DNA from 2 places in the Microbacterium sp. Nx66 genome. Region 2 is predicted to be linked to the other one. Evidence: predicted binding sites of a transcription regulator. Region 2 holds the regulator's gene; the other holds the start of a gene.
What was found. The regulator HrcA, encoded in region 2, represses chaperone genes, less so after heat shock. The targets are predictions, from matches to a motif close to TTNGCACTCGNNNNNNNCGAGTGCNAA.
Positions count from the first base shown of each region.

Region 1: a site for HrcA is predicted at 2,173-2,199, ahead of groES (co-chaperone GroES). Genes of this name have one in related genera too.

Region 1 covers NZ_LR880474.1:888,436-903,840, forward strand. Annotated here, with positions in the region: gene MICNX66_RS04235 (hypothetical protein) at 1-923, shown strand, start outside; gene MICNX66_RS04240 (THUMP-like domain-containing protein) at 930-2,135, opposite strand; gene groES (co-chaperone GroES) at 2,286-2,582, shown strand; gene rarD (EamA family transporter RarD) at 2,714-3,646, shown strand; gene MICNX66_RS04255 (ABC transporter substrate-binding protein) at 3,791-5,047, shown strand; gene MICNX66_RS04260 (ABC transporter ATP-binding protein) at 5,112-5,879, opposite strand; gene MICNX66_RS04265 (ABC transporter ATP-binding protein) at 5,876-6,874, opposite strand; gene MICNX66_RS04270 (branched-chain amino acid ABC transporter permease) at 6,864-7,841, opposite strand; gene MICNX66_RS04275 (branched-chain amino acid ABC transporter permease) at 7,845-9,131, opposite strand; gene guaB (IMP dehydrogenase) at 9,448-10,950, shown strand; gene MICNX66_RS04285 (hypothetical protein) at 11,025-11,435, opposite strand; gene MICNX66_RS04290 (DUF2277 domain-containing protein) at 11,536-11,847, shown strand; gene MICNX66_RS04295 (response regulator) at 11,986-13,032, shown strand; gene MICNX66_RS04300 (ATP-grasp domain-containing protein) at 13,032-14,021, shown strand; gene MICNX66_RS04305 (PHP domain-containing protein) at 14,018-14,731, shown strand; gene MICNX66_RS04310 (glycosyltransferase family 2 protein) at 14,731-15,405, shown strand, end outside.
Region 2 covers NZ_LR880474.1:1,987,104-2,002,508, reverse strand. Annotated here, with positions in the region: gene MICNX66_RS09525 (MFS transporter) at 1-1,022, shown strand, start outside; gene MICNX66_RS09520 (alpha/beta fold hydrolase) at 1,014-1,745, opposite strand; gene MICNX66_RS09515 (ABC transporter family substrate-binding protein) at 1,820-3,532, opposite strand; gene MICNX66_RS09510 (ABC transporter ATP-binding protein) at 3,664-5,592, opposite strand; gene MICNX66_RS09505 (ABC transporter permease) at 5,589-6,527, opposite strand; gene MICNX66_RS09500 (ABC transporter permease) at 6,529-7,512, opposite strand; gene lepA (translation elongation factor 4) at 7,755-9,623, shown strand; gene MICNX66_RS09490 (GIY-YIG nuclease family protein) at 9,682-10,008, opposite strand; gene MICNX66_RS09485 (DUF1990 family protein) at 10,266-10,919, shown strand; gene hemW (radical SAM family heme chaperone HemW) at 10,919-12,136, shown strand; gene hrcA (heat-inducible transcriptional repressor HrcA) at 12,246-13,277, shown strand; gene dnaJ (molecular chaperone DnaJ) at 13,314-14,426, shown strand; gene MICNX66_RS09465 (16S rRNA (uracil(1498)-N(3))-methyltransferase) at 14,429-15,157, shown strand; gene MICNX66_RS09460 (HIT domain-containing protein) at 15,195-15,405, shown strand, end outside.

The DNA.
Region 1 (15,405 bases), 1.1 Mb from region 2:
CACCACCCGCACCCGTCGAGACGGGCGCGCCGATGCGGGCGCGCGGAGTCGTGCCCGTGCTCGTGGCGGCAGCGACCCTCCTGGCGATCGGCGTCGGGGCGGGGTGGGCGCTGTTCGCCCCGCGGTCGGAGGCGTTCCCCTTGACCGAGACGCAGGAGCAGCGACGGATCGATCTCGCCGGGGAGGACTACGACCCCGGCTCCGTGCGTCCGGTGGCGGAGGCGGAGGGCGCGCTCGCCTGGTTCGCCACGCAGGATGACGGGGCCACCCGGTGCCTGATCCTCGACGTGGGCGAGGACTCCCAATCCACCTGTCTGGCAGCGGAGGAGGAGCTGGGGCCGGGCCTGTACGCCGCGCTCCCCGTGGCGCCCTCCGATGCCGGTGACGACGAGGACTCGTTCTCCACCGACAGCGTGACGGCGGTGATGCTGTTCTCCACCGCGGACGAGCCGATGGTGAGCATCCAGCGGTGGGGCGGAAGCTCCACGCTCTTCGCCCAGTTCGGGGAGGAGCAGCGCCCGAGGGTGAAGGAACTCATCCGCGACGGTTATGACCTCAACCTCACCCTCCTGGGCTCGTTCCGCGAGCAGCCGGTGTGGCTGGGCGACCGCCGTACGACGACCGGCCCCGCCCAGCGCTGCCTGATCGTCGACGCCGACGGTTCGCGGCAGTGCGCCACCCTCGACGAGGCGCTCCAGTCCGGGCTGCGCGTGCAGCTCCTCGACGTGGATCAGGAGACGGGAGAGCTGCTGTCGGCGTCCGTGGTCGAGGTGGCCTTCACCCGCTGGCAGATGCCGTACCTCACGGTGACCTCGGGCCCGGCCGTGGTCGACGAGGCGACGGGCGAGTCGTATCTCGTGACCACCGGGCCGCCGGGGGATCCGATCCGCGTCGACATCCCTGGCCGCGACCCGGACGACTGATCGCTCTCAGTCCGCGGCGGGCACCCGGTCGGCGAGGATCGCGCGTCGCTGATCGCCGAAGCGGGCGAGGATCAGGGTCGCCTCGGCGTCGCCCCGCAGGGTCAGCTTGCGCCGGAAGGCCGCGGGGTCGACGTCGACCCCGCGCTTCTTGATCTCGATGCGGCCGATGCCGTGCGTCTTCAGGGCCGCGTTGATCGTCTTCGGCGTGATCGGCAGCGTCTCCCGGACGCGGAAGGACTGCACGAACGGGCTCGTCAGCGCGGCATCGGAGGTGAGGTAGGCGATGCGCGGGTCGAGCATCCCCGCATCGAGGCTGCGGGCGACGTCGCCGATGAGGCGCGCCCGGATGACGGCGCCGTCCGGCTCGTGGAGGAAGGCCCCGAGCGGTCGGACCGGAGCGTCCTCGGCATCGGCCGGGCCGGTGAGCTCGTGCGAGCGCTCGCCGCGGATCACCAGGGCCGAGCGCCGGACCCCTTCCCTGGCCAGCTCCCTGGACCAGACGACGAGCTCCACGACGCTGCCGTCGGCGCTGACCCACTGCGTCTCCGCGTCCGCGGGCAGGGCGTCGCGGTCGTGGGCGGGGCCGAGCTTGATACCCGTGGGGCGCTGCGCGGCGACGGCGAACGCCCAGTCGAGGGACGGCGAGTAGTCGTCGGCGGAGACGCGCCGGGTCTCGCTGTGTCCGGAGGTGCGGCGGGCGGGATCCATCCAGATCGCCTGGCCGGGGACCGGCTCTCCGAGCACGTCCTCCGCCGTGGCGTGCCGGACGGTGGCGTCGTCGCCGAACGGGGCGAGGTTGTAGGCGGCGAGGGCCGCGGTCACCTCGTCGGCGTCCACCGCGTGCACCGCCAGTCCCGCGCCGGCGAACGCGAGGGCGTCGCCGCCGATCCCGCAGCCGAGGTCCGCGACGCTCGTGAGGCCGGCTCGGCGGATCCGCTGGGCGTGGCGGGCGGCCACGCCGAGGCGGGTGGCCTGCTCGAGGCCCGCGCGGGTGAACAGCATGCGGGCGGCGAAGGGGCCGAACTTCGCCGCGGCCCTGGCGCGCAGGTGCGCCTGCCCGACGACGGCGGAGACGAGGTCGGGGGAGTGTCCCGCAGCACGCAGCCGGGAGACGGCTGCGGCCGCCTCGGCGGTGGAGGTGACCGGCCCGAGCGCGTCGAGCAGCTCGAGGCCGGCGGGGGTCAGCAGGGCGCGCAGCTCGGACATCTCCACCCTCCCAGCCTAGGACCCGCGTGACGTGTGACCCGGGTTGGCACTCGCATTGCATGAGTGCCAGCCGACCGCCTACACTGGCATTAGCACTCTCGGGTTGAGAGTGCGAACGAGTCTTTCGTGTCAGCGTCAAGAAAGAAGAGGTAGACCGTGTCGGTTTCCATCAAGCCGCTCGAGGACCGCATCGTCATCAAGCAGGTCGAGGCCGAGCAGACCACCGCGAGTGGCCTGGTCATCCCCGACACCGCCAAGGAGAAGCCCCAGGAGGGCGAGGTCGTGGCGGTCGGCCCCGGCCGCATCGACGACAACGGCAACCGCGTTCCGCTCGACGTCGCCGTCGGCGACCGCGTGCTCTACAGCAAGTACGGCGGCACCGAGGTGAAGTTCGGCGCGGACGAGTTCCTCGTCCTGTCGGCTCGCGACGTCCTGGCGGTCGTCGTCCGCTGATCGCACACTCGGTTCCCTCTGCACGGCGGACGGGAACCCGGTCCGAAGAGGGCCCGGATGCTTCGGCATCCGGGCCCTCTTCCGCGTCCGGAGCGGCGCGGCCCTCGTCCTCGCGGGCATAGGGTTGTGCGGTGACCCCCGAGACGACCCGCGCCACCCGGACGGCGGGCGTCGCCTACGCCGGGAGCGCATACCTCCTGTGGGGCGTGCTGCCGCTCTACTTCCTCCTGCTGCAGCCCACCGGGCCGTGGGAGGTGGTCGCCTGGCGGGTGCTGCTCTCCTTCGTCTTCTGTCTTCTGCTGCTCACCGTCACGAGGGGATGGCCCGCCTTCCTCGCGATCGTCCGGAGTCCGCGACTGCTCGGGTGGACGGCCCTCGCCGGCCTGCTCATCTACGTCAACTGGCAGGTCTTCGTCCTCGGCACGTTGAGCGAGAACGTGGTGGAGACGGCGCTCGGCTACTTCGTCAACCCGATCACCACCGTGCTGCTCGGCGTCTTCGTCCTCAAGGAGCGCCTCCGCCGTCTGCAGTGGGCGGCGGTCGGGATCGCGGCCGTCGCGGTCGTCGTCATCATCGTGGCGTACGGCCACGTCCCCTGGATCGCCCTGACCCTCACCGCTTCCTTCGGTCTGTACGGGCTCATCAAGAAGAAGATCGGCCCTGCCGTCGACGCGGTCAGCGGGTTGACGCTCGAGTCGTTCTGGCTGATCCCCATCGCGGTGGTGCAACTCGTGGTCGTGGCGACGACGCCCGTCGGCCTGACGATGGGGACCGCGGGCTGGCCGCACGCCGTGCTGCTCGCCTTCGCGGGGGTGGCCACGGCTGTCCCCCTGCTGCTGTTCGCGGCCGGCACGCGTCGCGTCGACCTCACGATCATCGGGATGCTGCAGTTCCTCACCCCGGTCCTGCAGTTCGTGATCGGGGTCGTCGTGCTGCACGAGCCGATGCCGCCGGAGCGCTGGATCGGGTTCCTCCTGGTGTGGGTCGCGATCGCGGTCTTCGTCGTCGATCTGCTCCTCGCCGCGCGTCGCGGCCGTCGTGCCACCCGCGCCGCGGCGCTCTGATCGGTCCTGTCCGCGCCCCGAAACGGCGGCCCTGGATCGTTAACGCACCGAGATACTTGCCCCTCCTGCGCGCGGGGCGCACGCCCTAGTGTTAGAGCACCCGACTGTGGTCATCATCCACGTTCGTTTACGCAAGGGAGCATCATGAACGCACTGAAGGGCTCGCGCAGCGCGAGGATCTTCGCCGGGATCGCGCTGGTCAGCGCCTCCGCCCTCATCATCGCGGGCTGCAGCAGCACGCCCGATGCGGAGCCGTCGGACGGGGGCGGCGACAAGCCCGCCGCCGACCTGACGCTCAAGCTCGGTTCGCTGCTGCCCGCCACCGGTACGCTCGCGTTCCTGGGCGCGCCGATGGAGGCCGGCGTCCAGCTCGCCGTCAACCAGATCAACGAGGCCGACGCCGGCATCACGATCGACCTCAGCACGGGCGACGAGGGCGACCTCGACAACAAGGCCTACGAGACCTCCATCACCAACCTGCGCAACGGCGACATCACCGCCATGATCGGCGCGGCGTCCTCCAGCGTCACCAAGCTCATCCTCGACGGCAATGCGGGTGCGGACATCCTCACGGTGTCCCCGTCCAACACCTCGCCGGACTTCACGGGCATCAACCCGCTGTACTTCCGCACCGCACCGAGCGACAACCTCCAGGGCGAGGTCCTCGGCAACGAGATCGCCGAGGACGGCCACAAGACGCTGGGCATCATCTACCAGAACGACCCGTACGGCACGGGCCTGTTCGAGGCGATCAAGGCCACGTTCGAGAGCACCGGCGGCGAGGTCGTCGCCGATGCGTCGTACAACCAGGGCGACGGTCAGTTCAACGCGCAGGTCTCGGAGATCGCCGCGGCGAACCCGGACGCCGTCGCTGTCGTCTCCTACGACCAGTTCGCCACCATCGCGCCGCTGCTGGGCAACGCCGGGGTCGACACGGGCTCGCTGTACCTCGTCGACGGCAACCTCAAGGACTGGGGCGCCGACATCCCGGTCAGCCTCGAGGGCTCGAAGGGCACCCGCGCCGGCGCCGAGCTGCCGCAGGACTTCCTCGACCAGCTGAACGAGGTCTGGACGGCCGAGGGCAACGACCCGATCGACGCCGTGACCTACTCGGCCGAGGCGTACGACGCCGTGGTCCTCATCGCTCTGGCGGCGCTGAAGGCCGGCTCGGTCGAGGGCCCGGACATCGCGGCGGAGATGATCACCGTCTCCGGCGGCGACGGCGACGGCGAGAAGTGCGACAACTTCGCCGACTGCGCCGCGATCATCAACGACGGCGGCACGCCGGACTACGACGGCCTCTCCGGCGAGATCACGTTCGACGAGAACAACGACCCGAAGGGTGCCGCGATCGGCGTCTACGAGTTCGACGCCGAGAACGTCACCTCGCGCATCAAGTAAACACCGCACGATGAAGGCCCCGGGTGCTTCGGCATCCGGGGCCTTCCTCGTGCGGCGCGAGGTCTCAGGCGGCGTCGGTCCCGAGGGTGCCGAGGTAGAGGCCGATGACCTTCGGATCGTTCAGCAGCTCCCGACCGGTGCCCTCGTAGGCGTCCTTCCCCTGGTCGAGCACGTAGCCGCGGTCGCAGATCTGCAGGCACCGACGGGCGTTCTGCTCGACCATGATCGTCGTCACGCCCGCCTTGTTGATGTCGGAGACGCGGATGAAGGCGTCGTCCTGCCGCACGGGGGAGAGGCCGGCGGACGGCTCGTCCAGCAGCAGCACGGACGGGTCCATCATGAGCGCGCGGGACATGGCGACCATCTGGCGCTCGCCGCCGGAGAGCGAGCCCGCACGCTGCTTCAGGCGTTTGCCGATCTCGGCGAAGATGCTGCTGACGAACTCGAGCCGCTCCGCGAAGATCTTCGGGTTCTGGTAGAGCCCCATCTCCAGGTTCTCCTGGATGGTGAGTGACGGGAACACGTTGTTCGTCTGCGGCACGAAGGCGACACCGCGGCGTACGAGCTTGTCGGCCTTGAGGCCGACGATGCTCTCGCCCTTGACGGTGATGTCGCCCTCGCGGACGTTCACCATGCCGAAGATCGCCTTGAGGAGCGTCGACTTCCCGGCGCCGTTCGGGCCGATGATGCCGATGAGCTCGCCCTGGCGGGCGACGAGGTTCGCGCCGTTGAGGATGTTCACTCCCGGCAGGTAGCCTGCGTGCACGTCCTTCAGCTCGACGATGACGTCGCCGGTCTCGGGGGTGCCCTCGGCGGGGATCGCGGTGCTCATGCCTTGTCCTCCTCGGCGGCGTCCTCGGCCTCGACCTCGGCCTCGACCTCCGTCTCGATCTGCTCGCGGATGCGCTCCGCGTCGGCGTCCGAGATCACCGGGAGGCGGCCGGTGACGGCGCCGAGGTCCACGTCCTGATGGGCGCCCAGGTAGGCGTCCACGACCGCGGGGTCCTCCATGACGGTCTCCGGAGGCCCCTCGGCCACCACGCGCCCCTCGGCCATCACGACGACCCAATCGGCGATGTGACGCACCATGTGCATGTCGTGCTCCACGAAGAGCACCGTCATCCCGAGGTCCTTGAGGTCGAGGATGTGGTCGAGGAGCGACTGCGTGAGGGCGGGGTTCACCCCGGCCATCGGCTCGTCGAGCATCACCAGGTTCGGGTCGCTCATGAGCGCCCGTGCCATCTCCAGGAGCTTGCGCTGACCGCCGGAGAGGGAGGCGGCGAAGTCCTGCTCCTTGGCGTCGAGCTTGAAGCGCACGAGGAGCTCGTGGGCCCGCTGCTCGATCTCCTGCTCCTGCGCGCGCCAGAGGAAGGGGAAGAGCCCGGCCCAGAAGCCCTCGCCGCGCTGGTCCTTCGCTCCGAGCTTCATGTTCTCCAGCACGGTCAGCAGCGACAGCGACTTGGTGAGCTGGAAGGTGCGCACCTGGCCCATCCGGGCGACTTTGAAGGACGGGATGCCGGAGAGGCTCTTGCCGTCGTACGACCAGGTACCGCTATTGGGCTTGTCGAACCCGCAGAGGAGGTTGAACAGCGTGGTCTTCCCGGCGCCGTTGGGGCCGATGAGTGCCGTGATGGCGCCACGCGGGATCTCGAGGTGATCGACGTCGACGGCGGTCAGTCCGCCGAAGCGCCGCTGCACCGCGTCCACGACGAGGATCGGGTCGACCTTCTTGACTCCGGGGGCGGCGGGACCCGCGGCGAGGCCGGTGGTCTTGGCGCGGGGAGCGCTCTTCGCGGGCGTGACGGCCGCGTCGTTCTCACTTGACAAAGGTCATCTCCCTCTTGTTCCCCAGGATGCCCTGCGGGCGGAACACGACGATGAGCATCAGCACGATGCCGATGAGGATGTAGCGCACCACGTCGGCCTGTGCGCTCGTCATGGGCAGGTAGCCGGCCGTGGCCATCGCCGGGAGGAGCGCGCCGAGGAAGGCGAACACCACCCAGAAGAGCACGGCGCCGAGCGTCGGGCCGAAGACCGTCGCCGCACCGCCGAGGAGCAGGATCGTCCACAGGAAGAACGTCAGCGACGTCGAGTAGCTGCCGGGGATGACCGCCGAGGGCAGGACGAAGACGATGCCGCCGAGCGCACCGATCACACCACCCACCACGAGCGCCTGCATCTTGTACGCGAAGACGTTCTTACCGAGCGACCGCACGGCGTCCTCGTCCTCGCGGATGCCCTTGAGCACGCGGCCCCACGGGCTGCGCATGAGCGCCCAGACCACGAGGATCGTCAGAGCGAGGGTGAGCAGACCGAACACACGCACCCAGAGGTCGTTCGCGTTGTACGTCCACGGGCCGAAGCCGTACGTCCCCGGAGGGAACGGGTTGGCATCGCGGAAGCTCTGGTGGTAGCCGGAGAGCCCGCCGGCGGAGTTCGTCCAGTCCTTGAACAGCTCCGTGACGAACATCAGGCGCACGACCTCCGCGGCCGCGATGGTCGCGATGGCGAGGTAGTCGGCGCGCAGACGCAGCGTCGGGATGCCCAGCAGCAGGGCGAAGAGCGCTCCGCCGGTGATGCCGACGAGCACGCCCAGCCACCACGGGAAGCCGAAGGTGAGGATCGAGATCGCGTAGCCGTAGCCGCCGATCGCCATGAAGGCCGCCATGCCGAAGTTGAGCAGACCCGTGTAGCCGAAGTGCACAGCGAGGCCGGTGGCCGCGAGCGCGTAGGCGATCGTCGTCGGGCTGAACAGGTAGGAGGCGGTGTTGCCGAAGATGCTTCCGAAGTCCATGCGTCAGCCCAACCTTTCCTTGCGTCCGAGGATGCCCTGCGGTCGCACGAGCAGGATGATGATCAGCGCGACGAGGGCGCTGGCGTACTTGAGGTCGGTCGGCACCCCGAGGAGCGTGGACACCTCGACCGCGAGGCCGACGATGATCGAGCCGATCAGGGCGCCGATCGCCGAGCCGAGCCCGCCGAGCGTGATGGCGCAGAACATCAGCAGCAGCATCTGCATACCCATGTCCCACTTCACGCCGGGGCGGAAGTACGCCCAGAGGATCCCGGAGATCGCGGCCAGGGTGCCGGCGAGGATCCAGACGATGCGGATGACCTTGTCCACGTCGATGCCGGAGGCGGCGGCGAGCTGCGGGTTGTCCGAGATCGCCCTCGTCGCCTTGCCGGTGCGGGTGCGGGTGAGGAAGAACGCGACGCCGAGGATCACGATGATGCTGGTCGCCATGCCGATCAGGTCGATGTACGACAGGGAGATCGGCCCGAGACGGATGGGCTCCGGGCTGGAACCGGGCAGCTGATAGGTGTTGCCGCCGATGATGTACTGCAGACCGTAGCGGAGGGCCAGCGAGAGGCCGATGCTGACGATCATGAGCTGGACGACGCCCAGACCCCGGCGCCGCAGCGGCTTCCAGATGCCGGCGTCCAGAGCCCAGCCGAGCGCCGCACCGCCGATGACCGCGGCGATGATGCCGGCCCACAGCGGGAGCTGCCAGAACGAGGTGACGACGAGCGTGACCACCGCGCCCCAGCTCACCATCTCGCCGTGCGCGAAGTTCGACAGCCGGGTCGTGCCGTAGATCAGCGCGGCGCCCATCGAGGCGAGCCCCAGCAGCAGACCGAAGTTCAGACCGCCCACCATGCGCGACAGGAGCTGGTCGAGGAAGGAGACGGTCACCCGCTCGCCCTCGCCGAGGAAGAAGTTCACGATCTTCGTGCCGGTGAGCCCGAACTCCAGCTCGAACGAGGCGGTCGTGCCCGAGACGGGCTGGATCCCCTCGGGGAGCTGCGTCGCGTCGACGATCACGCCGTCCGGAAGCGTGGACTCGTCGACCGTCAGGGTGTACGTCTCCTTCTCCGGCACGTACAGGCGCCACTTGCCCTCGGCGTCGGTCTCGGTCTCGGCGTCGAAGCCGTTGCCCTCGATCGTCATCACGACGCCCTCGACGGGCTCGTCGCCGTCGGTGACGACGCCGGCGAAGTAGAAGTCGGTGACCTCCTGGCCGTCGTCCGTCGTCTCCGCGGATGCGGCTGAGGGAGGGAGGAGGAGCGATGCCGCGAGCGCCATCAGGATTCCGAAGAAGGCGAAGGCCCAAGGGCGCTTTCGCGGTCCGGCGAGTGCTGTGGGTCCCACGCAACCTCCACTGTGAGTGCTGTCTCCGCGGACTCGGGTCGAACCGCGGGGATGGACGACGCACTTGAGCGTAATGGGCGATCGGCGATTCACCTATCGTCCGGGCCAACGGTCCGGTAACGACAGGGCTCTGGGAATGTTCTCGGGCGTGTCTCGCTTAGAATCTCCATACGGGTCACGCCCGCGCACCGGCCGACGTCGACCCCCCATTCGCACCCGGATCCGCGCCACTCGCGCAGGAGGAGATTCCATGGACCAGCACGATCCCTTCGGCTTCGTCGGACTGACCTACGATGACGTGCTGCTGCTCCCCGGGCACACCGACGTCATCCCCAGCGAGGCCGACACGTCGTCCCGGATCACGCGGCGGATCTCCGTCGCGACGCCGCTCCTCTCCAGCGCGATGGACACCGTGACCGAGTCCCGCATGGCGATCGCCATGGCGCGGGAGGGTGGCATCGGCATCCTGCACCGCAACCTCTCGATCGCCGACCAGGCCGCGCACGTCGACCGCGTGAAGCGGAGCGAGTCCGGCATGATCACCGACCCCATCACCACGACGCAGGACGCGACCGTGGAGGAGGTCGACGCGCTGTGCGCCAAGTACCGGATCTCCGGTCTCCCGGTCGTGGACGACGAGGGTCGTCTGGTCGGCATCATCACGAACCGGGACATGCGCTTCGTCTCCGGCTTCGAGCGCCAGAGCACGTTCGTGAAGGATGTCATGACGAGGGAGAACCTCGTCACCGCCCCGGTGGGCGTCGCGGCAGGCGAGGTCATCGCGCTGTTCGCGAAGCACCGCGTCGAGAAGCTGCCCCTCATCGACGAGGACGGCAAGCTCGCCGGCCTCATCACCATCAAGGACTTCGACAAGAGCGAGAAGTACCCGCTCGCCACCAAGGACGACCAGGGCCGCCTGCGGGTGGGCGCGGCGATCGGTTTCTTCGGCGACGCCTGGGAGCGCGCCGAGGCCCTCCGCGACGCCGGCGTCGACGTGCTCGTCGTCGACACCGCCAACGGGCAGTCCCAGGGCGTGATCGACCTCGTCAAGCGCCTCAAGGCCGACGAGTCGTTCGCGCACATCGACGTCATCGGCGGCAACGTCGCCACCCGCGAGGGCGCGCAGGCGCTGGTGGACGCCGGTGTCGACGCGGTCAAGGTGGGCGTGGGTCCCGGCTCGATCTGCACGACGCGCGTGGTCGCCGGTGTCGGCGTGCCGCAGGTGACGGCCGTCTACGAGGCGTCGCTCGCGGCGCGTCCGGCCGGCGTCCCGGTGATCGCCGACGGCGGCCTGCAGTACTCGGGCGACATCGCGAAGGCCCTGGTCGCCGGCGCCGACGCCGTGATGCTCGGCTCGCTGCTCGCCGGCACGGACGAGTCGCCGGGCGAGATCGTCTTCCAGTCGGGCAAGCAGTTCAAGCAGTACCGCGGGATGGGATCGCTCGGCGCCATGCAGACGCGCGGCAAGCAGACCTCGTACTCGAAGGACCGCTACTTCCAGGCCGACGTGCCCAGTGACGACAAGCTGATCCCGGAGGGCATCGAGGGCCAGGTCCCGTACCGCGGCCCGCTCTCCGCCGTCGCCTACCAGCTCGTCGGCGGGCTGCGGCAGTCGATGTTCTACGTCGGTGCGCGCACCATCGAGGAGCTCAAGCAGCGCGGCAAGTTCGTGCGCATCACCTCGGCGGGACTCAAGGAGTCGCACCCGCACGATGTGCAGATCGTCGTCGAGGCGCCGAACTACAAGAAGTGACAGCGGCCCCCGGGAAGGGGGACGCAGGAGGGGCCGGATGCGCTGCATCCGGCCCCTCGTCGTCCGCGGTGCGGTCAGCCGCAGCGGTAGGTGACGCCGCCGACGTCCCACACCCCGGGTCCGAGCTCGGCGCACGTCCCGATCACGCCGGCCAGCACGGTCACCAGCAGGACGATCCCGATGATCGCGAAGATCGTCAGGATGGCGCCGACGATGATGCCGGCGATCGCGATGCCCTTGGGGGCCTTCGCCTTGCCGAGCTGCACGGCGGCGATGATGCTGAGGATGAGGCCGACCGGCGGCAGCAGGAACGCCAGCACGAGGCCGATGATCGACAGCACCCGCCCGGGCGGCGAGGTCGGCGCGTCCTGCGCGTAGGGGGCGCCGGGCGGGGGAGCGGAGGCCGCGGGATACGGCGAGGGCGCGCCGCCGGGCGGCGGCGGGTTGTAGGGCGGCGGGGCGTCGGGCGACGGTGCGTCGGTCATGATCTCTCCTCGGTTCCGGTCGTAGCCCAGAGCGTAGCGACGGAGGGACGGGCATGCCATCCCCCTTCCGGGCCCCGCGCGCCGCGCGTACGGTGCCGGTATGTGCCGAAACATCGTGCCTCTGAACAACCTCGAGCCGGCAGCCACGGATGAGGAGTGCCAGGAGGCCGCGCTCCAGTTCGTCCGCAAGATCTCCGGGACGACGGCGCCCTCGCGCGCGAACCGCGAGGTGTTCGATCGCGCGGTGGCCGAGATCGCCGTGGCCACGCGGCGGCTGCTCGACGATCTCGTGACCTCGGCACCGCCCAAGAACCGCGAGGAGCAGGCGGCGAAGAGGCGGGCGCGATCGGCGGAGCGCTACGAGGCGATCCGGGTCTATCAGAAGGAGAAGCGGGCGGCGCGCGCGGGCTGACGCGCTGCGGGCCGGGGGTGGAGCCCTGTGCCAGAATCGACGTACCCTGCTCGACTTTCCCTGCGGCCCGGTGATGAAGGCACCGAGCTCGCACCGCCGAATCCCCCCGGCAGGGAATCTCCCCAAGGAGAGCTGTACATGGCTGAGGTCCCCCCTCGCATCCTCGTCGTCGACGACGACCACGACGTCGCCCTGCTCGTCAAGACCGTCCTGGAACGGCGTGCCGGCTGCGTCGTCGATCTCGCGGACGACGGCCGGTCGGCGCTCGAGAAGGCCGCGGCGGTGAAACCCGACGTCGTCGTGACCGACATCGAGATGCCGGGGCTCAGCGGCCTGGAGCTGCTCGCGGAACTGCGGCGCCTCATGCCGACCGTGCCGGTCGTCGTGATGACCGCGCACGTCTCGGTCGAGTACGCCGTGTCGGCGCTCCGGGCGCAGGCCGACGAGTTCCTCACCAAGCCGCTCGACAACGCCCGACTCGTGGAGTCGGTCACCCGGCTCGTCGAGGAGTCCCGGCGCCGGAAGGCGGAGGCGAAGACCGGCGAGGTCGTCCTCGCCATCGGGGCGCACCCGGACGACGTCGAGATCGGCGTCGGCGGCATCCTCGCGGCGCACGCGGCCGCCGGCGATCAGATCACGATCCTCACGCTCTCCCGCGGAGCGCGCGGCGGTGATGCGGACAGTCGCCAGCATGAGTCGCTCGCCGCGGCCGAGCAGGTGGGGGCGCGCCTGTTCGTCAAAGACCTCATCGACACCGAGATCTCGGGCGGAGGATCGACCGTCCGCCTCATCGAGGAGGTCGTGCAGGAGATCCAGCCGACCATCGTCTACACGCACTCGCACCACGACCGCCACCAGGATCACCGCGCGGTGAACGAGGCGACGATCGTCGCGACCCGCCGCGTCGGCACGGTCGCCTGCTACCAGAGCCCTTCCGCGACCATCGACTACCGGCCCACGCGCTTCGTCCGCATCGACCGCTTCCTGGATGACAAGCTGCGGCTGCTGGAGTGCTTCCAGTCCCAGACCGCGGCGAACCGGGAGTATCTCGCGCCGGAGTTCGTCACCGCCACCGCACGCTACTGGTCGCGGTTCGGCGGCGGCGAGGCGGTCGAGCCGCTGGAGGTCGTGCGCGAGACCGCCGAGTTCATCGGCGCCCATGAACTGAGTCGACGGGAGAGCTGATGACGAAGCGCGTACTGGTCACCGGAGCCGGAGGCCCCGCCGGCGTCGCCGTGATCCGCTCCCTGCTGCGACGGCCCGATCTGACGGTCTTCGCGGCCGACATGGACGGATGGGCGAGCGGCATCTACCTCGTGCCACCGGCGCAACGCCGTCTGGTTCCCCCGGGGCGTGACGAGGACTTCGTGCCGGCGATCGCGCGGATGGTCGCGGAGGACGGTCTCGACCTCGTGATCTCGACCGTCGACGTGGAGCTGATCGCCCTCGCGGACCGCCGCGATGAGCTGGCCCCCGCGGTCCTCGCCGCGCCGCCCGCCGACACGCTGCACACGGCCCTCGACAAGCTCGCTCTCGCGGAGCGCTGCGCGCCGACCGGTCGTGTGCCGCGCACCGTGCTCGCCGGGCCGGATGCCGCGGAAGTCGCGTGGGAGTTCCCCGTGTTCGCCAAGCCCCGCCAGGGTGCGGGCAGTCGCGGTGTGCGCCTCGTCCCGGACGCCGAGGCGCTCGCCGCCCTCCCCACCGATGAGGGGCTGATCGTGCAGGACTTCCTCCCGGGCGAGGAGTACTCGGTCGATGTGATCGCCGACGCGTCCGGCGGTGTGGTCGCGGCGGTCCCGCGCACCCGCGCCCGTGTGGACTCGGGGGTCGCCATCGCCGGTCGCACCCTCCGCGATCCCGAGCTCGAGGAGACCGCCGCCGCCATCGCGCGGGCGATCGGCCTCGTCGGCGTCGCCAACGTGCAACTCCGTCGCGATCGGGACGGGCGGGCCGTGCTGCTCGAGGTCAACCCGCGCTTCCCCGGGGCGCTCCCGCTGACGATCGCCGCCGGAGTCGACATCCCGTCGCTCGTCGCCGACCTCTTCCTCGGTCGGGAGATCCCGGTGCAGGTGCCCTTCCGCGAGGTCGCATCGGTGCGCTTCCTGGAGGACGTGATCGTCGAGGTCGACGACGTGCTCGTGTCGGCGCACGCCGGTCACCAGGAGGAACTGTGAGCCATCCCGCCCTGCGCGGAGACCACCACGTCCACTCCACGTTCTCCGATGACGCGGTCTCCACGCTGGCGGAGAACGTCGCCGCCGCTGCGGCCGTCGGTCTCGAGACGGTCCGCCTCGTCGACCACGTACGGCAGAGCACGACCTGGGTGCCGGAGTACCTCGCCGCGGTCCGTCGGCTGCGCGTTCCGGACGGACTCACGGTGCTCACGGGCGTCGAGGCGAAGATCCTCGACGCCTCGGGGGAACTCGACATGCCGGTGCTGCCTGTGGGCATCGACCGGATCCTCATCGCCGACCATCAGTTCCCCGGCGTGGACGGGCCGCTCGGTCCCACCGCCGTCCGCGAGCGCATCGCCGCGGGGTGGGCGCCGACCGACGTCCTCGACCAGTTCACGGACGCGGTCATCGCGACCATGCGACGCCATCCGGGCAACCAGCTCGCGCACTGCTTCTCGATCCTGCCGAAGATCGGTCTCGCGGAGGAGGAGCTCGGAGCCGAGCGCCTCGAGGCCTGGGCTCGCGCCGCCGCGGAGACGGACACCCTCGTCGAGGTCAACGAGAAGTGGGTGTGCCCCGGCGCGGAGGCGCTGACCGCGCTGGAGCGCGCGGGTGCCGGGATCGTCGCGTCCACCGACAGCCACGTGGCCGCAGACGTCGGCCGGTACTCCCGCATCCTCCCGCTGCTCGAAGGGACGGAAGGACGCTGATGCCCGAGCTGACCTGGATCGAGACGGTCGTCGTCGTCATCCTCCTCCTCTGCGTGCTGATCGGCACGCTCCCGGTCGTCAACACCGGGCTGCAGTTCCTCATGCTGCCGCTGCACGCCTTCCGCAATCACTGCGGCAAGGCCGCGCCGTACCACCCGAACGTGGCCGTGGTCATCCCGGCGTGGAACGAGGGCCTGGTCATCGGCCCCGCGATCGAGCGGCTGCTCCAGCTCGAGTACCCCGCCGAGCGCCTCCGCGTCTTCGTCGTCGACGACGCATCCACGGACGACACCCCGGCGATCGTGCAGCAGAAGGCGGCGACCTACCCGGGGCGCGTGGTCCACCTGCGGCGCGAGAAGGGTGGCGAGGGCAAGGCGCACACGCTGAACCACGGCCTCGACGTCGTGCTCGCCGACCCGTGGACCGAAGCGGTGCTCATCATGGACGCCGACGTGATCTTCGCGCGGGACTCCCTGCGCAAGCTCACCCGGCACCTCGCGGACGAGGAGGTCGGGGCCGTCACGGCCTACATCGCGGAGGGCAGCAGGGACCGCAACTACCTCACCCGGTTCATCGCGATCGAGTACGTCATCGGCCAGCTCTCGGCACGGCGCACGCAGAACGTCGGGGGAGCGATCGCCTGCCTCGCCGGGGGCGCCCAGCTGCATTCCCGC
Region 2 (15,405 bases):
CGCTCGCCGGGGCGCTCTCGGATCGAGCCCGCGCCGGCGCGCACCGGCGGCGGCCATGGGCTCTGGGAGGGGTCGCGCTCACGGCCGTCTGTCTCGTCCTCACCGGGTTCGCCGAGGGCCCATGGGCAGTCGGCGCCGGCTGGGTCGGCGTCTCGATCGGCGTCGCCGTCTCCTCCGCCGCGTTCACCGCGCTCATCGCCGACCAGCTCCCGACGACGCAGCGCGGTGCCGCGTCCGCCGCGGTCGGGTCGAGCCAGGCGGTCGGGATCGTGCTGGGGGTCGGGCTCGTCGTGCTGCTGGGCCTCGACATCGTCGCCGGGTATCTGCTCCTCGCCGGCATCATCGCGGTGGTCGGCGTCGCGGCGGCGCTGCTGCTGCCGGACCCGCCGAGCACGGAGGCGATGCGTCCTCAGCGCATCGGGCGGCCCCGCCTGGCGTCGCTCCGCGACCGCGACTTCGCCTGGATGCTCTCCGGACGACTCGTCACCAACATTGGCAACGCCCTCGGCACGGCGCTGTTCCTCTTCTTCCTCCTCCACGGCCTCGGACAGGAGAGCACGACCGCACAGGACAACCTCCTCCTGCTGATCGTCGTCTACACGGTCTTCGTGGTGCTCGCCTCCGTGATCACCGGAATCGTCTCCGACCGCACCGGAGAGCGGCGCCGGCTCGCCGTGGGGGCCACGGTCGTGCAGGCGGCGTCGGGTGTGGTGATCGTGGCCGCACCGACCTTCGAGATGACGATGGTGGCCGCCGCGCTCATGGGCGTCGGCTACGGCGCCTTCTCTACGGTGGGCCTCGCGTTCGCCGCCGATCTGCTCCCGGATGAGCAGGATCACGCGCGCGATCTCGGAATCGTGAACGTGACCGCCGCCCTCGGACAGCTCATCGGGCCCGTGCTCGGCGCAGGACTCGTCGCCCTGGCCGGCGGGTTCTGGCTCGTCTTCCTGGCGGCGGCCATCCTGTCGCTCGTCGGGGGAGCGCTCACCGCTGCCGCGCGGCCGCGGGTGTCCTCAGCGTGACGCCGCGCGCTCCTCGATCGTCGCGATCGCGAGGGCGAGGACGGCGTTGAACACCCGCGGACGCATGGCGGTGAGCAGGTGCGTGGTCCGCGGCACGACGATGAGTTCCGCCTGCGGGGCCAGGCGCCGGAACAGGGGCTCGTTCAGCCGGAGCTGATCGTACTGGCCGTTCACGAACCACAGGGGTACCCGGATCCGCGGGACCGCGGCGGCGACGTTCAGGGCGGCGAGGCTGCGGAGCGTCTGGTCCTGGATGTCGAGCGCGTATCCTCCGGCGGAGAAGTCGCCGCGGTTGTCCTCGGGGATCGTCGCGGCGAGCATCCGCTGCGTCAGCCACATGCCGCGGTCCGGCAGGGAGTCGACGGCCCGGGCGAACAGCCGATAGGCACGCAGCCCGGGGCCGCGGGGGAGCGACGTGCACGCGGCGGCGACGAGTCCGTCGACAGGGGGAGGCTCGGCCCCGCCGGTGTACGCGAGGGAGAGCAGCCCGCCCATCGAGTGGCCGACCAGCAGGACGGGGCCCTTCTCCGCGGCGGCGCGGACGGCCGCGTCGATCGTGTGCAGCGCCTCGTGAAGGGTGAAGTCCTCGTCCATCCGGCTGCCGTGGCCGGGGAGGTCGACGGCGGTGACGGGGTGTCCGTGCGCCTCCAGGTACTCGACCTGCGACCGCCACATGGTGGCCGACGTGCGGATGCCGTGCACGAGGACGGTCTGGACGGTCACGCCTCCAGCATAAGGAAGCGGGGCCGGTGGATGGACCACCGACCCCGCTTCGACACGAGATGTGTCAGAGAGTGTTACTTCTCCCAGCCGACGTTCTCGACCGGCGTGACACCGAACAGGTCGAGACCGACGTAGGGCTCCGGAGTGAGGTTCGCCAGGCCGTTCTTGACCACGTAGATCGAGGGGCCGCTGTACAGCGGGATGAGGCCCCACGTCTGCTCGATGATCTTCGGCTCGAGGTCCATCGCCGCGGTGGTCCAGGACTCCGCGTCCTTCTGGCTCTCGACCTCGTCGGCGATCTGCTTGTCGATCTCCTCCGTGCCGGTCGCCGACAGGTTCAGACCGCTGTCCGAGCAGTAGAGCTGGCAGAACCAGGCCGGGCCGAACGGGTCGGAGTCGGTGAAGCGGAGCGAGACGACGTCCCAGTTCTTCGTGGTGAAGTCGCTGGAGAAGTCGGCGGAGGCGCGGACATCGATCTTGAGGTCGATGCCGATCTCCTTCTGCTGCGCCTGCAGCGACTTCGCGAGGGCCTCGATGGTCGGGTCCTCACCGAAGATCGGGAACGTGACGGAGAGCTTCTCGCCATCCTTCTCGCGGATGCCGTCCTCGCCCTCGGTCCAGCCGGCGTCGTCGAGGAGCTTCTTGGCGCCCTCGACGTCGTGCTTCAGACCGGCTTCGGCGAACGAGTCCTTGTAGCCGTCCTGGAACGAGTACAGGTTGAGCGAACCGGCGACCGGCTCCTCGTAGCCGAGGCCGTTCCACGCGATCTGCTTCTGCTGGTCGACGTTCACGCCGAGGAAGAACGCCTTGCGCACGTCGATGTCCTCGAACTGCGGCTTGTCGGCGTCGACGAGCAGGACCGTCTTGGCGGTCTGCTGCGCACGGCGGACGACGGTGTCGTCCACTTCCTGGACCTGCTTCAGGCGGTCGTTGGTGTTGGCGCCCACCATGTCGATCTCGCCGTTCTTGAAGGCGTTGATCGAGGCGTCGGGCTCCATGGCCGTGAAGGTGACCGTGTCGAGCAGCGGCGCGTTGCCCCACCACTCGGGGTTCGGCTTGAACGAGACGAAGCCGCCGTTCGCGTCGAACGTGTCGACGGTGTACGGGCCGGCGCCCCACTCGGGGTGCATGTTGCCGATGAAGGCCTCGTTGAACACGGCCGGGTCGGCGATGTCCGGGTGCAGGACGCCACCCGTGAGGAACGCCATGGACGGCCAGGCGTAGATGCCGTCGAACGTCACGACGGCGGTCTTCGCGGTGTCACCCTGCTCGACGGTCTTGATCTGCTTGTAGCCGTCGGTCGCGTTCGGGTTGAAGCCCTCGTCGTAGGAGCGGTTGGCCTTCCACGTGGCGTCGATGGACGTCCAGTCCATGTCGGTGCCGTCGTTGAAGTGCGCCTCGTCCTTGAACGTGAAGGTGATGGTCGTGTTGCCATCCTCCTCGCCGATCTCGTACGCATCGAGGTAGGCGTCGTTCTTCGTGACCTCGCCCTCCGGCGAGACCAGGAGGATCTGCGGCATGTACCACGACCACAGGCGAGCGGTGTCAGCACTGGCATCGCTGTTGAAGCCGTTCAGCTGCTCCGGGATCTCGTTGATGGGGAAGTTGACCTCGCCACCTTCCTGGAGGTTGCTGCGGTCCTGCGGGTTGTAGTCGGCGGTCTTGGTCTCGACCTTCTCGCCGTTGTCCCCGCCACCGGTGTTCCCGGAACCGCTCGCGCAGCCCGCGAGGGCGAGTGCGAGGGCGCCGCCGATCGCGACCGCCCCCAGCAACTTCTTGTTCTTCATGGTGCTCCTTTCGCCTTTCGGCGTTTCATAAAGGGAAGACTAGTTCGAGCTTTATCCCGGTACACCGCACTGCGGTGAATGCCGCCTAACCGTTATCGGACGGTGACCAGGAACGGGCGCATGGTTTCGGGTCAGACCGTCGCGGGCTTCGTCGACATCGTCTCGGCGTCGAAGACCACCCGCTCGCGGGTGCGCTCGATGTCGGGATCCGGCACGGGGATCGCCGACAGCAGCGCCTTCGTGTACGGGTGCTGCGGGTCGTCGAAGACCTGGTCGACGTCGCCGTGCTCCACGAACTCGCCGAGGTACATCACGGCCACGCGGTCGGCGATGTGACGCACTACCGAGAGGTCGTGCGCGACGAAGAGGTACGAGAGCCCGAGCTTGGTCTTGAGTTCGTCGAGCAGGTTGATGACGCCGGCTTGGATCGAGACGTCGAGCGCGGACACCGGCTCGTCGAGCACGACGATCTTGGGGTTCGTCGACAGGGCCCGGGCGATGCCGATGCGCTGCCGCTGACCGCCCGAGAACGCCTGCGGGAAGCGGTCGCTGTGCGCGGGGTTGAGCCCGACGAGGTCCATGAGCTCGTCCACCCGCCGGTGCGCCTCCTCCTTGGGAGTGCCGATCGCGAAGAGCGGCTCCGAGATGATGTCGGCCACCGTCATGCGCGGGTCGAGGGCTCCCATCGGGTCCTGGAAGACGATCTGGATGTCGCGGCGCAGGGCGCGCTCGACCTTGCGGCTGTGGATGTCGTTGACACTGGTGCCGGCGATGACGATGTCGCCCTCGGTCTGCTTGACCATGTCCATGATCTGCAGCAGCGTCGTCGTCTTGCCCGAGCCCGACTCGCCGACGATGGCCATCGTCTCGCCCTCGCGCACGTCGAAGCTGATGCCCTTGATCGCCTGGACCTCGCCGACCTTGCGCTTCAGGAACGCGCCCTTGACCAACGGGAACGTCTTGCGGAGGTTCTTCACCTCGAGCGTGATCGGCCGCTCCTCGCGCGGCGTCCGTGTGAGGTCGCTCTCCGGGACGGGGCGGACGGGGTAGACGGGCAGGCCACCGAGGAGGCCGCCGTCCTCGATCTCGTGCGCGCGGATGCAGGCCGCCTGATGCAGGTCGCCCGAGCCCGTCGGCACGGGGAGCAGCTCGGGCTCCTTGGCGCGGCAGGCGTCCATGACGATCGGGCAGCGGTCGGCGAACGGGCAGGCGTCCGGGAGGTTGATGAGCAGCGGCGGGTTCCCCTTGATGGGGGTCAGCGGCTCCTTCTCGGCCTTGTCCACGCGCGGGATGGCGCCGAGCAGACCGATCGAGTACGGCATGCGGGTCTTGTGGAACAGCTCGCGCACGGGCGCGTGCTCCACGGGCTTGCCGGCGTACATCACGAGCACGTCGTCGGCGGTGCGGGCGACCACGCCCATGTCGTGCGTGATCATGATCACCGCGGCGCCGGTCTCGTCCTGCGCCTTCTCGATGAGGTCGAGGATCTGCGCCTGGATGGTGACGTCGAGGGCCGTGGTGGGCTCGTCGCAGATGATGAGCTTCGGATCGTTGGCCATCGCGATGGCGATGACGACACGCTGCCGCATGCCTCCGGAGAACTCGTGCGGGAAGGACTTCATCCGCCGCTCGGGCTCGGTGATGCCGACGAGCTTGAGCAGCTCGACGGAGCGGTCCCAGGCGTCCTTCTTGGACAGGCCGCGGTGGACCGTGAGGGCCTCGATGAGCTGATCGCCGACCGTGTAGACCGGCGTGAGCGAGGTCAGCGGGTCCTGGAAGACCATCGACATGCCGTTGCCGCGGATGACCGACAGCTGCTTGTCGCTCATGCCGACGAGTTCCTTCCCGTCATACATGATCGAGCCGGTGACCTTGGCGTTCTCGTCGAGGAGACCCATGATCGCGAGCGAGGTCACGGACTTGCCGGAGCCGGATTCGCCGACGATGCCGAGGGTCTTGCCGGCTTCGAGGTCGAAGGAGACGCCGCGGACGGCGTCGACGCGGCCGGCCTCGGAGGCGAAGCTGACCTTGAGGTCGCGGACGGAGAGGACGTTGGTCATGCGCGGCCTCCAGCAGCCGAGGTGGGATCGAGGGCGTCGCGCAGGCCGTCGGCGATGAGCGCCATCGACACGGTGAGCAGAGTCAGCGCCGCCGCCGGGAAGTAGAACAGCCAGGGCGCCGTGGTCAACGAGCTCGAGCCGGCGCCGATGAGGGCACCGAGCGACACGTCGGGGATCTTGACGCCGAAGCCCAGGAAGGACAGGCCCGTCTCCGTCACCACGGCGTTGACGACGCCGAGGGTGAAGTTGATGACGAGGAGAGAGCCGATGTTGGGCAGGAGGTGGCGGAGCACGATGCGCATGCCGCCGACGCCCATGTACCGGGAGGCACTGACGTACTCGCGCTCGCGGAGCGACAGGGCCATCGTCCAGATGACGCGGGCGGGGAAGTACCACCCGATCACGAAGATCATGATGAGGGCGATGACGCGCCAGTCGCCGCCGGCCTTGTTCGAGATCATCGCGAGGATGAGGAAGCTCGGGATCACCATCATGAAGTGGATGACCAGGAGCGAGATGCGCTCCGTCCAGCCGCCGAAGTAGGCCGCGGCCGTGCCGACGAGCGCGGACACGATCGTGACGCCGACGGAGACGGTGATGGCGATCATGAGCGACCGCTGCAGGCCGACGGCGACCTGGGCGAAGAGGTCGTTTCCGGCGTTGTTCGTGCCGAACCAGTGTTCCGCGGACGGGGGAGTGCTGAGGTTCAGGAAGTCGAGTTCGATGTGGTCGTACCGGGCGATGAAGGGCCCGAGGATGGCGAACAGCACGAGGACGACGAAGATCACGAGGCCGATGAGGGCTCCGCGGTTCCGGGAGAAGCGTCGCCAGTACAGCGTCCACTTCGACAGCCGCTTGGTGGCGACGCGGGTGGTCTCCGGGCCGGCGGTCTCCGGCTCCGGGTGGATGGTCGGGTCGAGCATGTCGGTGCTCATGTCAGCTCACTCTCACGCGCGGGTCGAGGACGACGACGGCGATGTCGGCGAGGATGGCGCCGATCGCCGTGAGGACCGCACCGAAGGCGGCGATCGCGACGGTTCCGTGGATGTCGTTCTTGGTGATGGTCTCGATGAAGTACCGGCCCATGCCGTTCCACGCGAAGATCGTCTCGGTCAGCACCGCTCCGGTGAAGATCGCGGGGATCGTGAAGGCGACCTGCGTGGCGACGGGGATGAGCGACGTCCGAAGTGCGTGCTTCCGGATGGCCTGCTGCTTGGTCAGGCCCTTCGCGCGGGCCGTCCGGACGTAGTCGGCGTTGATGTTGTCCAGGAGGAGCGATCGCTGCAGGAAATGGATGCTGGCGTAGCCGGTGAGCACCAGCGCGATCGTCGGCAGCGTCAGGTGTTGCAACACGTCTATGAGCGTGGGGAAGAAACCCTCGACGCCTTGGCTCGCGTTGCCGGTCACGTAGAAGATGCGGGTGCCGGTGGCGTTGTTCAGGCCGATCGCGAGGAGGACGATCGCGAAGGCCGCGACGACGATCGGGATGTTGAGCGTGATGATGCTCGTGGCCTGGCCGATGCGGTCGGCGAGCTTGTACTGCCGAGACGCGGTGTAGACGCCGAGCGCGATGCCGAGGACCGTCGTGAGGATCGTCGCCCCGAGGACGAGCTCTGCGCTGACCCACATGCGGTAGGCGACCTGCTCGTTGACGGAACCCCCGGTCGGGCTCACGCCCCAGTCCCAGCGGAGGAGGATGCCGGTGAACCAGGTCCACCACCGCTCGATGAGCGGGACGGTGTCGCTCAGGTTGCGGGGAGCGAGGGTGTTCACGATCTGCTCTTCGGTGAGCGGAGGGCGACGACCCACATAGTTGCTGCGCGGATCGAGGAAGCCCCACGCGAGGAAGTAGGTGAGGTTCGTCGCGACCACGATCATGAGCAGCCAGCCGAGGGCACGGCGCGCGAGGTACTTGATCAAGGGGGATTTGTCTTTCTCTTCTCCAGACGCGCTCGGGGTCTGCCGACGCAACGCTGAGCCGGGCGGATGATCGGGTGTCATCCGCCGTTCCGCGCGACGCGACAGCCCTCACGGAGTCTGTGACGGAGTCGTATCGCTTACGGGATCCGGTGTCACGGATTGATCCCGGGCAACTTCGGGAGACTATCACCGATACGCCCGAATGGGGATTATGAGAGCCCTCACCGTACAATCGACGGGACATGTCCCCACGCGCTCTCACCCCTCTTCAGCCTGCCGCGACGCCGGCTGCGCAGATCCGCAATTTCTGCATCATCGCCCACATCGACCACGGCAAGTCGACCCTGGCCGACCGCATGCTCCAGATCACCGGCGTGGTCGCGGAGCGGGACATGCGTGCCCAGTACCTCGACCGCATGGACATCGAGCGTGAGCGCGGCATCACGATCAAGAGCCAGGCGGTGCGGATGCCCTGGGCGCTCGCCCAGGCGCAGGGGGCCGACGAGGTCTTCGCGCTCAACATGATCGACACACCGGGTCACGTGGACTTCACGTATGAGGTGTCCCGGTCGCTGGCCGCGTGCGAGGGCGCCATCCTCCTCGTCGACGCCGCGCAGGGCATCGAGGCCCAGACGCTGGCCAACCTCTACCTCGCGCTGGAGAACGACCTCCACATCATCCCCGTCCTCAACAAGATCGACCTCCCGGCCGCCGATCCCGAGAAGTACGCGAAGGAGCTCGCCTCGCTCATCGGCGGCAAGCCCGAGGACGTGCTGCGGGTCTCGGGGAAGACCGGCATGGGGGTCGACGATCTGCTCGACCGGATCGTTGAGGAGATCCCGGCTCCGGTCGGGGACGCGGACGCACCGGCGCGCGCCATGATCTTCGATTCCGTGTACGACGCCTACCGCGGTGTCGTCACCTACGTGCGGATGGTCGACGGCAGCCTCTCGCCCCGCGAGCGCATCCAGATGATGTCCACGGGCGCGAACCACGAGGCTCTCGAGGTCGGCGTGTCGAGCCCGGAGCCCACTCCCACCAAGGGTCTCGGCGTCGGCGAGGTGGGCTACCTCATCACCGGCGTGAAGGACGTGCGTCAGTCGAAGGTCGGCGACACGATCACGAACGCCCGCAAGCCCGCGGCGGAAGCTCTTCCCGGCTACACGGACCCCAAGCCGATGGTCTTCTCGGGTATCTACCCGATCGACGGCAGCGACTACGCGGAACTGCGCGAGGCGCTCGACAAGCTGAAGCTCTCCGATGCCTCGCTGCAGTACGAGCCGGAGACCTCTGTGGCTCTCGGGTTCGGATTCCGCTGCGGCTTCCTCGGCCTGCTGCACCTGGAGATCGTGACCGAGCGCCTCGCGCGGGAGTTCGGCCTCGACCTCATCACCACCGCGCCGAGCGTGATCTACGAGGTGCTCACGAGCGACACCGGCGAGACCGTCACCGTCACGAACCCGAGCGAGTACCCCGATGGGCGCATCGGCTCGGTGTCGGAGCCCATGGTCAAGGCAGCCATCCTGTTGCCCAAGGACTACGTCGGCACCGTCATGGAGCTGTGCCAGTCGCGTCGTGGCACGTTGCTCGGCATGGAGTACTTCTCCGAGGAGCGCGTCGAGCTGCGCTACAACATGCCGCTCGGCGAGATCGTGTTCGACTTCTTCGACCAGCTCAAGTCCAAGACGCAGGGCTACGCCTCCCTGGATTACGAGCCCTCGGGGCAGCAGGAGGCCGACCTCGTCAAGGTCGACATCCTGCTCCAGGGCGAGAAGGTCGACGCGTTCAGCTCGATCGTGCACCGTGACAAGGCGTACGCCTACGGCACGATGATGGCGGAGCGGCTGCGCAAGCTCATCCCTCGCCAGCAGTTCGAGGTGCCGATCCAGGCCGCGATCGGTGCCCGCATCATCGCTCGCGAGACGATCCGCGCGATCCGCAAGGACGTGCTCGCGAAGTGCTACGGCGGTGACATCACCCGTAAGCGCAAACTCCTCGAGAAGCAGAAGGAGGGGAAGAAGCGCATGAAGATGGTGGGCCGCGTCGAGGTCCCCCAGGAGGCGTTCATCGCCGCGCTCTCCGGCGACGTCGAGACCAAGGACAAGAAGTAGCCTCGGTTCTTCCGGGCTGCCCGCGCTGGGTCGCTGAGCTCGTCGAAGCGCGCGGTTCTCAGGGTCGGTCCACGCTGGGTCGCTGAGCTTGTCGAAGCGCACTGTACGAGGTCGACAACGACGGAAGGTCCTCCCACCGGCCCTCGATCAGCGCCATCTTCTTCCGACGGCTCCACCCCTGGATCTGCTTCTCCCGGAAGAAGGCGGCGTCGACGGTGTCGAAGTGCTCCGCGTACACCAGCGCCGCGGGTCTCCGGTTGCGAGTGAAGTTGGCGGAGAAGGCGTCGTCGTGGTTGTGCTCCCAGACGCGGGCTTCGAGGTCGCCGTTCGTGCTGCCCGTGTAGAAACTGCCGTCTGCGCATTCGAGGATGTAGGTCCATGGCATCGGGCCATCATGGCGGAGGTGCGTGCGGCTTGGCCGGGGCGTGCGGAGATCCCTTCGACAAGCTCAGGGACCCAGCGGTGTGGAGGAGCCTTGGACTGAGTGTTGTGCGCCCTTCGACACGCTCAGGGACCCAGCCCTTCGACACGCTCAGGGATCCAGCCCTTCGGCAGGCTCAGGGACCCAGCATCATCCGGGGGATGTGACGGCGTGCGGCGCGGGGGGTGTTCGCTCAGGGAACCCGAAGTAGGCTGGAACTCATGCGGCGCGGGACTTTCCGAGACGACACGGTGGACTATGCGGCCGTGGGTGCGACCCACGCCCCGGATCTGATGCAGTACCCGCCGGAGCGCAGCATCCCGGCGGAGGAATCCTGGCGCATCGGCAGCGGTGAGGAGCGTTTCCAGACGGCCGGCGAAGCCCTGCTCTCGTGGACGGCGCAGCGCGCCGCCGGGCTCTCCGTGGAAGACGTCCGTCCTGCTCCGGGTCCGGCGTACGCGGGCGTGAGCTTCGACGCCGAAGGGAACCCGATCGCGCCGAGCAAGCGCGACGTGGAGCCGCGGTACGACGCGGAGGGGATGCCCTTCGTGGGCGCGGGAATGACGCTCCACCTGCGCGGCCGTGTCGGTGGCATGCGCGCCGATTCGGAGCTGCGCGTGATCTCCGTCACCGAGGAGACCCGCCGGATCGGCTTCGTGCTGGGCACGGTGGGCGGATCCGTGGTCCGCGGCGAGGAGTCGTTCGATGTGGACTGGCGTGAGGACAACGACGAGGTGTGGTTCACCGTCCGCGCCTTCGACGCCCCGAACACGCTGCTCTATCGCCTCGTCCCCGCCCTCATGAAGCGCCGCCGTCGCGAGCTCTTCGCGCGCTACCTCCGCGCGATCTCCCCGCTCTACGCGACCCCGGTGTGATGGCGGGACCGCTTCCGCTCGGGGATCCCGCGCCGCCGGACGGGCGACTCCCTGCCGACCTCCCGATCTCCGCGGAGACGCCGTTCTCCGCCTACCTCCACATCCCGTTCTGCCGGGTGCGCTGCGGCTACTGCGACTTCAACACCTACACGTCCAGCGAGCTCCGCGGGGCGAAGCAGGAGGACTACGCGTCCACCCTCATCGGCGAGATCGCCCTCGCCCGCACCGTGCTGGAGGACGCCGGAGCGCTGCGGCCGATGGACACGGTGTTCTTCGGTGGCGGCACACCCACGCTGCTGCCGGCAGGCGATCTGGCGCGGATGCTGGGAGCGGCCACCGCGGCGTTCGGGCTCGCTCCGGGTGCCGAGGTGACGGTCGAGGCCAATCCCGACACGGTGACGCCGGAGGTCGCGCGCATCCTCGCAGAGGCGGGGGTCACGAGACTCTCCGTCGGCATGCAGTCGGCCGTCCCGCACGTGCTCGCCGCGCTCGATCGGACGCATCGGCCCGAGAACGTGCGCACCGCGGTCGCCGCCGCGAAGGACGCGGGCCTCGCCGTCAGCGTCGACCTCATCTACGGCGCGCCGGGGGAATCGCTCGCGGATTGGGAAGCATCCCTGGACGCCGCGCTCGCCCTGGAGTCCGACCACATCTCCGCGTACGCGCTCATCATCGAAGACGGCACGAAGCTCGCGCGGCAGATCCGTCGTGGCGAGGTGCCGACACCGGACGACGACCTGCAGGCGGACATGTACGAGATGGCGGACGAGCGCCTCGCCGCCGCCGGGTTCGAGTGGTACGAGGTCAGCAACTGGGCCCGCAGCGAAGGGCAGCGGTCGCGGCACAACCTCGCATACTGGCGGGGGAGCGACTGGTGGGGCTTCGGCCCCGGGGCGCACAGCCACGTGGCCGGGCTCCGGTGGTGGAACGTCAAGCACCCGGCGGCCTACGCACAGCGGCTGGCCGCCTCGTCCTCGCCGGCGGCGGGTCGCGAACGTCCCGACCAGGAGGCGCAGACGCTCGAGCGCATCCTCCTCCTGAGCCGCATCCGCGAAGGGATCGCGGTGACGGACGTCCCGGAGCGGAACAGGGACCGCGTCGCCGGACTCATCGCCGACGGCCTGATCGATGCGCCGGCGGCGATCCGGGGTCGCGTGCAGCTCACGCTGCGCGGACGTCTCCTCGCCGACGCGGTGGTGCGTGAGTTGACGGACTGAGCGACGCCGCCTGGGCCGTCCCGCCTTCGGAGAACTCCCGATCGCAGGAGGTAGGATTGGCACTCAGGGCGGCAGAGTGCCAGCATCCGGTCGGCGGGAAGGGGAACCCATGGTCACAGAGCGAGGGCTGCAGGTTCTCCGCGCGATCGTGCAGGACTACGTCGAGACGCACGAGCCCGTGGGCAGCCGTTCCATCGTCGACCGCCATTCCTTCGGCGTCTCGGCCGCGACGATCCGCAACGACATGGCGCAGCTGGAGGACGAAGAGCTGATCACGGCTCCGCACACGTCGTCCGGGCGCATCCCCACGGACAAGGGCTACCGGGTGTTCGTGAATCACCTCGCCCAGCTCCGACCGCTCTCCCCCGCGCAGCGCTCGGCCATCGAGTCGTTCCTCGCCGATCCGGCCGACCTCGACGATCTGATGGTCCGTACGGTCCGCGTGCTCACGCAACTCACCGGACAGGTCGCGCTGGCCCAGTACCCGTCGTTCGCGCGGGCCCACGTGACGCACGTCGAACTCGTGACGCTCGCTCCCAACCGGCTCCTCACGGTCCTGGTCACGGACGCCGGCGGGGTATCACAGCGGATCACCGCGCTGCCGGACACGATCGACGAAGCGGACCTCGCGGTGCTGCGCGCTCGACTGTCCGCCCTCATCACCGGGCAGGCGATCGCGGCGGCTTCCGACCGTCTGCAGGCACTCCTCGCCACGGAGGAGACCCCCCAGGACCGCGTTCTCCGCGCCGTCGCCGGAGTCGTGATCGACGAGCTCGGCGGCTTCCGGCAGGAGCGGCTCGTGATGGCGGGCGCGGCGACCCTGGCGCGACGGGAACAGGACTTCCGCGGCAGCATCCACCCCCTCCTCGAGGCTATCGAGGAGCAGGTCACGCTGCTGCGGCTGATGAGCGAGATGGTGCCGGACGAGCACGGCCTCGCGGCGAGCATCGGCACCGAGAACGCCTCCTTCGGGCTCGGCGAGGCGTCGATCGTGGCCAGCAACTACGCGGCACCCTCGGGGACCGCGCGGGTCGGTGTCATGGGACCGACCCGGATGGACTATCCGAGCAACCTCGCAGCGGCACGGGCGGTCGCCCGCTACCTGTCGCGGATGCTCGACGATGACGAGGCCGGCCGCTGAGGCGGCCCCACGGAAAACACGCGCAGAAAGGCGATTGTGGCGGACCACTACGAGGTTCTCGGGGTGTCCCGGGACGCTTCCACCGACGAGATCAAGAAGGCGTATCGGCGCCTGGCACGGCAGCTCCACCCGGACGTGAACCCGGGCGAGGAGGCCGCAGAGAAGTTCAAGCTGGTCACGCACGCCTACGACGTGCTCAGCGACGAGGAGTCGCGCCGCCGCTACGACATGGGCGGCGGTGACGGCGCGAACAACTTCGGCGGCTTCGGCGGCTTCGGCGACATCTTCGAGACGTTCTTCGGCGCGTCCCAGGGCGGCGGGCGCGGTGCTCGTCCCCGGTCACGACGGGAGCGCGGGCAGGATGCCCTGGTCCGGGTCACCCTCGACCTGGGGGACGTGGTCTTCGGTGCGCACCGCGACATCGAGGTGGACACGGCTGTGCTCTGCGAGACCTGTCAGGGCTCGTGCTGCCAGGAGGGCACGTCGCCCGTCACCTGCGACATCTGCGGTGGCACCGGCCACGTGCAGCGTCAGGTGCGCAGCCTGCTCGGCAACGTCGTCACCTCTCAGCCCTGCGGCACCTGCGAGGGCTACGGCACGACCATCCCGTACCCCTGTGGCACCTGCGGCGGTCAGGGACGCGTCCGGTCGCGCCGCACGGTGTCCCTCGACATCCCGGCGGGCGTCGAGACCGGCCTGCGGCTGCAGCTCCCGGGTTCCGGCGAGGTCGGTCGCGCCGGTGGCCCGAACGGCGACCTGTACGTCGAGGTGACGGTCAACCCGCACCCCGCGTTCAGTCGGGACGGCGACGACCTGCTCGCCACGCTCGAGGTGTCCATGACCGACGCCATCCTGGGCACCGAGACCTCGATCGAGGGGCTCGACGGTGAGGTCGACCTGGAGATCCGCGCGGGCGTGCAGTCCGGCGACGTGCTGACCATCAAGGGACGGGGCATCACGCCGCTGCGCGGCACCCAGCGTGGCGATCTCCGCGTCGGTGTGCAGGTGGTCACCCCCACCAAGCTCGACTCCGCGCAGCGCAAGCTCATCGAGGACTTCGCGAAGAAGAACAAGGCGCCGGGCCCGCAGCTCGCGCAGTTCCAGCAGGGCCTGTTCTCCAAGCTGCGCGACCGGTTCCGTACCCACTGATCGTGGCGCTGCACTTCCTCGTCGAGTCCGCGGGTGACGCCGCGGTGGGCGGTCTCGTGTCGCTGACGGGCGCCGAGGCCAAGCATGCGGCCGTCGTCCGGCGTCTCCGCGTCGGCGAGGCGGTCACCGTCGGCGACGGTCGAGGCGTCTGGCTGACCGGCGTCGCCGAGGAGGTGTCACCGTCGCGCGTCGATGTCCGGATCGCCGAGCGCGTCGAGCACGAGCCGGCGACTCCGCGTCTCGTGCTCGTGCAGGCGCTCGCGAAGGGCGACCGCGACGAGCTCGCGGTGCAGGCGGCATGTGAACTGGGGGTCGACGAGATCGTGCCCTGGCAGGCAGGCCGGAGCGTGTCGCGCTGGGAGGGTCCGAAGGCGGCGAAGGGACGCGAGCGCTGGGCGACGATCGTCCGCGAGGCGGCCAAGCAGGCGCACCGGACCTGGGTGCCCGAGGTGGCCGCCCCCGAGTCGACCGCACAGCTTGCGGCGCGCGTGGCGACGCAGCGGGTGCTGCTGCTCGACCCGACCGCTCCGGCCCGGCTCTCCACGCTCGTTCCCGACGACCGTGACCTCGTGCTCGTGGTGGGTCCGGAGGGCGGGATCGCTCCGGAGGAGCTCGAGAAGCTCACGGCGGCCGGCGCTGAGCGCGTCCTGCTCGGCGACACCGTGTTGCGCACGTCCACTGCGGGACCTGCCGCCATCGCCGTGCTCTCGGTGGCCCTCGGCCGCTGGTGACCGGCCGCGGCCCGCGTCCCCCCAGTAAGCTGAGAGCATGAGCGAACCCTCGATCTTCACGCGCATCCTCACCGGGGACATCCCAGGGGAGATCCTGCTCGACACCGGTCGCGTCTTCGCGATCCGCGACATCGATCCGCAGGCGCCGCTCCATGTACTCGTCATCCCGAAGACCGAGGAGTACCGCGACGTGACCGCACTCGCAGCCGGGGACCCCGAGCTGCTGGCGGAGATGGTCGCCGCCGCCA